Regions from separate parts of the Chryseobacterium sp. JV558 genome, predicted to be linked through region 1. Evidence: riboswitches for the same ligand, from Rfam matches in the RefSeq annotation. Region 1 holds a riboswitch; the other holds the start of a gene.
What was found. Region 1 has a riboswitch for cobalamin ahead of prpB (methylisocitrate lyase). Riboswitches for the same ligand answer to the same signal wherever they lie in the genome.
Positions count from the first base shown of each region.

Region 2: another riboswitch for cobalamin. It lies ahead of GFU89_RS10150 (acyl-CoA thioesterase); the one in region 1 lies ahead of prpB (methylisocitrate lyase).

Region 1 is NZ_WJHU01000001.1:1,220,033-1,224,251, forward strand. It holds gene prpC (2-methylcitrate synthase) at 1-919, opposite strand, end outside; gene prpB (methylisocitrate lyase) at 922-1,818, opposite strand; cobalamin riboswitch at 2,271-2,462, opposite strand; gene GFU89_RS05655 (LytTR family DNA-binding domain-containing protein) at 2,814-3,581, opposite strand; gene GFU89_RS05660 (sensor histidine kinase) at 3,585-4,219, opposite strand, start outside.
Region 2 is NZ_WJHU01000002.1:957,803-962,021, reverse strand. It holds gene GFU89_RS10160 (GEVED domain-containing protein) at 1-1,087, opposite strand, end outside; gene GFU89_RS10155 (hypothetical protein) at 1,346-2,146, shown strand; cobalamin riboswitch at 2,181-2,361, shown strand; gene GFU89_RS10150 (acyl-CoA thioesterase) at 2,478-2,861, shown strand; gene GFU89_RS10145 (HD domain-containing protein) at 2,918-3,508, opposite strand; gene GFU89_RS10140 (XAC2610-related protein) at 3,517-4,212, opposite strand.

The DNA.
Region 1 (4,219 bases):
TTTCAAGCTTTTCAGCAATAGTATACAGCAGCATATCTCCTGCTTCCTCGGAAAGTTCTTTAGCTACCTTTTTGATCACGACATTTCTTGGGTCTGAAATGGTATACACCGGGTGTCCAAATCCGATAATCACTTCTTTGTTCGCAATACGCTGGCGAATGTCACTTTCTGCTTCATCCGGAGAATGATAACGGCTTTGGATTTCAAAAGCTACTTCATTAGCTCCACCATGTTTAGGTCCTCTCAAAGCACCAATGGCTCCGGTAATGGCAGAATAAATATCAGATCCTGTACCGGCAATCACACGGCTGGTGAATGTTGACGCATTAAATTCATGTTCTGCGTACAGGTTCAACGAGATTTCCATTGCTTTCACCCAGGAATCTGAAGGTTTCTTTCCGTGTAACAGGTGAAGAAAATGCCCTCCTATTGTATCATCATCGGTTTCTACGTCAATTTCTTTTCCATTATGGGTATAGTGGTACCAATATAACAGGCCCGAGCTGAAAGATGCCAGTAATTTGTCTGCAATATCTCTTGCTCCCGCCATATTATGATCGTCTTTTTCCGGCTGAATACTTCCGACAGCGGAAACCATAGAACGCATAACATCCATTGGGTGAGCTGCTGCAGGAATACTCTTAAGGATATTTCTCACAGAATGAGGCAGTCCTCTCAGAGATTTTAATTTGGCTTTATAGTTTTTCAACTGTGCTCCGGTAGGTAGCTGGCCATAGATCAAAAGGTAGGCTACTTCTTCAAATTGCGTTTTTTCTGCCAGATCCAGAATATCATATCCTCTGTAATGGAGATCGTTTCCACTTTTTCCGACACTGCAAAGCGCAGTATTACCTGCTGCTACCCCTGAAAGCGCAACGCTTTTTTTAGGTTTAAATGTGGGTTCACTATTCGTTGACATTATCAATTATTTTGTTTAAAAAGGTTGTCTAATTTTTGTTCATAGTCGTAGTATCCAATGCTTTGATAGAGTTCTTCTCTGGTTTGCATGGTATCTAATACATTGGCCTGTGTTCCGTCTTTACGAAGGTGTTCGTATACATTTTGAGCCGCTTTATTGGCGGCACGGAAAGCCGAAAGCGGATAAAGAACCAGTCCTACGCCTGCATTTTTTAATTCTTCCACTGTGTACATTCTGATCATCCCAAATTCTGTAATATTAGCCAGTACGGGAACTCCTGTAGCTTCAACAAACTTTTGGTAAAAGCTTAAATCAGGAACGGCTTCTGCAAAGATGAAATCTGCTCCGGCTTCTTTGTAAGCAACCGCTCTTTCCAATGTTTTTTCCAATCCTTCATTAGCAAATGCATCGGTACGGGCACCTATTACAAAATTCTCATCGGTACGGGCATCTGCAGCAGCTTTCAGCCTGTCAACCATTTCTTCTTTGGTTACCACTTCCTTTCCCGGGCGGTGTCCACAACGTTTTGCACCTACCTGATCTTCAATATGCAAAGCAGCAGCTCCGGCTTTAATCAGTGACTTTACGGTTCTTGCCACATTAAATGCTGAAGGTCCAAATCCGGTATCAACATCTACCATCAATGGTACATCGCAAACATTCGTGATACGCTGAACATCAATCAATACATCTTCCAGCGTAGTAATTCCTAAATCCGGAATACCCAGAGAGCCTGCAGCAACACCGCCTCCTGAAAGATAAATTGCATTGAACCCAGCCTGCTGTGCTAGCAATGCATGATTGGCATTAATAGTACCAACAATCTGAAGGGGACTTTCTTTTCGCATGGCCTCCCGAAATTTCATACCAGGAGACTTCAAACTTTCACTTGTAGTCATTATAATATTTATTGTTTAGTTGAATTTTGTTTACAGAAGACCATGAATAGGCGCAATAATAGCCACCATTCCATGATGTGGTAAAAAGGAAATCAAAAGGAAACAGGACTGTTCTATTCGTCTTTTGTAACTTGGAATTATGCACCATTACCTCCCTGCAAACCTGTTTATTTCCAAGTCTGCTGCTCCTGCATGAATAACCGAAATCGAATGGGTACATTTTTTAACTTTTTATATTGATTAAATCCTCATAAAAAGTTCCTGATACACTTCACAATGCCTGTGGAAAAGAAAAATATGGAAAAGGAAAATACGATGAATACACGATAATGAAAGAGCATACTGCCCCGCTACTTATCTGCATCACAAAATAACACGAGCTGACAAAATATATTGATCCCACTGTTATCCATATCGTATCATACCTGACTATAAGCTTCATACCGCGAAAGCATCGTCAATTCGAAATAGGCAGGTCTCCTGACTTGTAACAGTTTTTATCGTCCTTCCCATATAACGAGGCATACAGTGGACCTTTTTTGATAAAAACCTTGATGTTACTTACAGTTGCGCGACAGTTCGTGATTTGCACACGATTCCCTTTTAAGACACAGCTAAGTGTAACCAGTTTCGGTTGATAAAGAAGATGTTAAGAACTCCTTGGTGGTAAATATAGGTATTTTATAAAAACATGAAAGATATTTTATGCAAACAATAATTATTTAACCATAACCTGTTGATTTTGTTATTATTAAAAATTCATTTTTTATTCAACAGACATTGTAATTTAGATGATTCTGTTTGTTTTTTGTTACTAAATTCTTAAGATATGCCGTGAAAAAATTAAACAAGTTCAAAGAAACGGCCTACTTGTTATTGTTTTTCAACCTGAAACTGAAGTGCTTTTTTTAACTGTTTTTTTAAGAATTGTGAATGCTTATCTTTTGATATTAAATGATCTTTTTTATATCATTTTTAGTGAAAAATTTTAATCCCTATTCTTCAATCCATTTTCTGAAAGAAGCTGTGTTGCTTTGGCTTGCCATCAGATGGATTTTCTGTCCTTTTATTTGGATAGACAGCGTATTTTTATTGTAACGTTCTATTCTTTCAACATGTATTTTCTGAACAATTTCACTGCGGTTAATTCTGAAAAAATCTGAAGGATTGAGCTGATTTTCAATTTCTTTTAGTGTAGATTCATTCAGCAAATGTTTCTTTCCTGTGGTATCGAAAGCAAAGACAATTCCCTCTTCTGCTTCAAAAAAAGTGATATCTTCAGTATTGACAAAGTAAATTCCATGGTGTGAGGAGACTGTAAATCTTTTTTTATATTTTTTCTCTGTATGACCGTTATTAAGCATTTGCTGAAGCTTTATCAAAACCTCATTCTGTTCTGAAGCAGAGTTTCTCAATAAAAGAAATTTGTCCCAGGCTTTTTGGAAACGCTCTTGTGAAAAAGGTTTTAAAAGATATTCTATGCCGTTACTTTCAAAAGCATTCATCCAGAACTGATCGTAAGCTGTTGTGAAGATTATCGGACTTGAAACACTCACCTGATCGTAGATTTCAAAGGCATTTCCATCCAATAATTCTATATCAGAAAAGATCAGGTCTACTGTTGATTTTCTTAAAAAGGCAACAGCTTCTTCTATGGTATCAATCTCTGCAGCAATCTCAACCGGTTCTTTTAATTCGCTGATAAAACGTTTTAACTTGTTTCTGGCAGGGATTTCGTCCTCGATAATTATAACTTTTATCATATTTTATACTGGAATTATAGGAAGTTTTACAGCAAATCCGATTTCTGATTTTGATATTTCTACCTGTTGGTCGCTTAATAACGCATATTGTTCTTTAAGATTGTTCAACGCTCTTCCGGAAGTTTTTTTACTGTTACGCTTAGGTATCACATTATTGGAAACGGTTATTGTCTGATCCAGATTTATGGTGACCGAAACAGGATGGTCAGGAGTTCCAAGATTATGCTGAACGGCATTTTCCAGCAGCAACTGTAATGACAAAGGGATGATATTTCCTGATGATTTTATATGATTTATTTTTAATGAATAGGCATTTCCGTATTTATATTGTATCAGATTAAAATATTTCTCTGCAAAAGAAAATTCTTCTTCCAGAGCTACTAATTTTTTATCGGAAACATCTAAAACATAGCGGTATATCTCTGCAAATTCATTGAGAAAGTCGGAAGCTTTTCGCTTATCCTCTTCTATGAGTTGGTCCAGAATATTGAGATTATTGAACAAAAAATGAGGATTAAGCTGGGCTTTCAACTGATTAATTTTACTTTCAGACAACGCATGATCATAAAGGGCAAGCTGTTTCTGATAGTCTGTATTCTTCTTGTAGTAACGGTATGCCAGATAAAAACTTCCATAAA
Region 2 (4,219 bases), on a different contig from region 1:
TTAACCGAATTGTATGATTTTTATCTTTCAGCTGAATAAAATAAATTCCTTCTGACAAATGGCTAAGGTTTACTTTATGATCAGAAACTTTTCCTTCACCTGCTTTTTGCCCCAATACATTATAAATCTCATAATCTGTTGCTTCTGAAATTCCGGAGATATTTAAAATATCAGATGCTGGATTAGGATAAATTTCCGGTTTTGCCGATTTACCAGCTTCGTTTACTCCCAGTAAAGGGTTCAGGAAGTTTATCCCATAATCCTCAACTTCTCCATAGGTAAATGAACCACAAGCATCTGCCGGCACCTCTTGTCTGCACATTACCCTCATTACAAGTCCGCAACCATTAATTACAGCGCTAGGCAATGTAGGATAACTGGGGATAGAAAATGTGGTTACAACCGGAGCTGTTGACGACACATTGTTCGCAACCAGTACTCTTTCATTAGAATCAAAAATACCATTACCATTGAAATCTATCCATGCTGTTATAGTGATAGGACTTGAAGTACCTGTCCATGTACTACTTACTGAAAGCGTATTTCCAACACTTCCTGCTAAAAATTTAATTCTCCGGTCTATATCAGTTCTGTAATCGATATAGTTAGAAGCTCCGGAGTTGCTCACCATTGGAGCTGTCATTCCTGATGAATTTACTGTTACATTTGAAATATATACCATTGTTGCATCTGTAGAGGCAGTAGTGCAATAATTGAGTGACGTCGCAAAAAATATTGGATTCGACCACATTCCCTGAGTAGTACATATTTTTGCTACCTGCACTTCATAAACTGTACAAGGCTGCAGATTCGTAATAGTAAATGAATTTTGCCCTGGTGTAGGAGTAACTACCATCCAGGAAGTAGTTCCGGGTAATCTATATCTGATGGTATTATTCGGGGTATCTGGATCAGCAGTCCATGTAACAGTTCCGGAGGTAAGGGTTATAGTGGACATCTGAACACCGGTGGGAACGTTCGTATCACAGTAAAATAAAGATTCCGATCCTGCTTCTATTTTGTTTTCTGCCTGAAAGCTGGAAATCCCCAAAATAAAAGAGAATACACAAAGTAGTCTTTTTGTCATGTTTATTAGTTTTTAAATTCTCTTGAAAAATAGGCATTTTATTGAATATACTGTACATGTCCATCATATATTATTGTATTTTTTCAATAGATTTTAATTATATACGTAAAAAACACAGCTATCCTGTAGGATATTACTGGTAAAATACCTGCTTTTTTATCATTATTTGAACAAATACAAGATTTAAGAGAACTGTAAGAGTATAATTACCTTCCGAAAAGCATTTAATTTATATATTTGGGGGATCAAAAAATTTTCATGATGACTTTCATAAACAAAGCATTCTATCTATCCGCTTTCAGTATTTTTTCTTTAGCCTTTGTAAAAGGGCAGAATAAAGTTCCTTTCGGAGTGGTAAAAGCTGAAGAGGGATATGCCAATGTACGGGTTCATAAAGACAATTACAGAAAAATTGTAGACAAGATCCGTATGCGTAAAGGTGATGTATTTGTTTATGTAAAACCTGCTCCCGGAGAAACAGAATGGATCTGGATCAAATATCCTGAAAAACAAGATGACGACAAGCCGTTTGTACGCTATGAAACGCTTGATAAAGAAGGAATGGTTAACAAAGAGCGTATTGCTTATATTGATCAGCTTCCTGCTTATACGCCTTCCAAATCTAAAAACGGAAAATCACTTATTTTCACAGATAATTCTGATCCGAAAGTCCCTACTGCCCAAAGAAGCAAAGTTGTGATTGATATTTATCCATCCAATGCAGGCTACCGTAAAAAAGAAAAAGATGCAGAAGGAAAACTTCTGACCATTGATAAAGTAAAGCCTTGGGGAATTGGAAATGACCTTCCTGAAGGAATGACCGAAATCAAATCGATCAGGATACAACAGCCCGGAAGAGGTTCTGTCTTTGTAAGAGAAGCCATCAAAAATATGTTCCAGCCTACCATGGATTTTGAGAACATTGGCGTAACCTCCCTAGACACCGACAATATTTTCCTATACATGATAAACGGTTCTGGAGAAAACAGATACACCACGCTGTGGACGATCAAGAAAGGAAGAGTAATCAGCCAGATTATTTACCATAATCCGGAATAAATTCATTATTTTTGCCCCCGAAAAGTTTTAACGCTTATTCATCACAGAAATTGGTTCTGCATCACTGCAGATTAAAAGGGAACCGTGTGAAAATCACGGACTGTCGCGCAACTGTAAGTAACTGAAATCTTTATCAAAGATCCACTGTGCGAGGTATGGGAAGGAGATAAAAGATGTTACAAGTCAGGAGACCTGCCTATTTCTTTAAACAAATAACTTTCGCGATTTGAAGTTGTATTGATCTGATGGATTGTTTCAGGAATTCTATAAGTTCCTGTCATTGTTCTGTTATTTTAATATCATTTTCATTTCGCTTTAATAATAATGATATATGACTACAGAAGAAAGAATTGAAGCATCCGAAACCAGAATCTTTAAAGCGGTTTTCCCTAACACAACCAATCATTACGATACCCTTTTTGGTGGTACGGCCATGCAGCTGATGGACGAAGTAGCTTTTATTACAGCCACCCGATTTGCCAGAAAAAGAGTGGTAACAGTGAGCAGTGACAAGATCGATTTCAAAAAACCTATTCCTGCTGGAACTATTGTGGAACTGATTGGGAAAGTTTCCTACGTAGGAAAAACCAGTATGAAAGTAAATGTTGAGATCTATACCGAGCAGATGTATTCTTATGAAAGAGAAAAAGCCATCGTAGGTGACTTTACGTTTGTAGCGATTGACGAATTCAAGAAACCAATCCAGATACTATAAATAAAAAATCTTCGGGCGGCCTTTGGCCGCCCGAAGATTTTTCTATGTTTTTTAATTTATTTCACAACTTTTTCCGTTTCCAGACTTCTGTTCAGCAGCAGTTCAAAAGCTTCACCCATTTCATCAGAAGCTCTGTTGATTGCATTTTCAAGCATATTTCGGATTTGTTTTTCTGTTACTCCCGCTTCCGTCCAGCTTTTTCCTGAAGTATGAGAATTTAAAATAAACGGCATAATTCTATCAATCCCGCAGGCAAAAATAGCATCAGGGGTTTTCTCATCTTCGAACTCAAGCCATAGATTAAAGAACTCCGTGCGCAAAGGTTCATCAAGAATTCCGAAAATCTTTTGAGCAGATGCATTTTCTCTGTCAAACTTACCTACCATTGCCTTTTCATCAAAAATAAAAGTATCACCAGCTTCTATCTCTACCAAATCATGGATGGAAAGCATTCTTATCACTCTTAAAAGATCAATATCTGCACGGTTTTTAGCATACGGATAAAGGATCTGTGCCAGAATGATAATCTGCCAGGAATGTTCCGCGGTATTCTCTCTTCGGGAATCATCAGCATTGTAATTTCTTCGCTGTACATTTTTCAAGGCATCCACTGCCAGAATAAAGTCAATCTCTTTTTGAATTTTCATCTAACTTTTTATTTTCTATTATATTGATCTGCCGGGTATACCTTTGTTTTGGTAATCCATTTATTATTGATCTTTTCTTTGGTTATTACTTTCACCTGACCTTCAGTGTTCATATCCTCTTCCTTTTCAAAGACTTTATCCAGTCCTTTATTCGGAATAACGGCATATTCAGTGGTAAAAATATCGCAGCACCCGGATTTACCATAGGAGATCAGGCGTTTACGCTTCACATCAACATCAAAAATATCAAGGGCATTAGACGCAAGATCCGTAAGTTCTTTACTCTTTACAAACCCCATTCTGGTACTGTTGAATACATATACATCATAGGAAGCAGCACTGTAGTTTCCCATATTTCCGTTCCTTACCGCAACATCTTCGGTTCCGTCAAAATTAAAATCATTAATGATAACAGAATTCTGCTTATTTGTCAGCTGAATCATTTTTCCCTGCTTAGGTTTTTCAGCCTGATCTACTTCCAATACCAGGTCGTCCGATACAAAAGTCTGCACCTTTGTGTTTTTATGATCAAACAATTCTACACTTCCTTTGCCGCTGCATCGCCCATCATAGCAATTCTCTACCTGGATGATTGCATCGTAATTCTTTGACGCATTTTTAACCTCAAACTGATATTGTCCAAAACAGGCAGGACCAAGTAAAACAAAAGCCGATAAATGCTTGTATGTATTTAATAAATTCATGGTAATA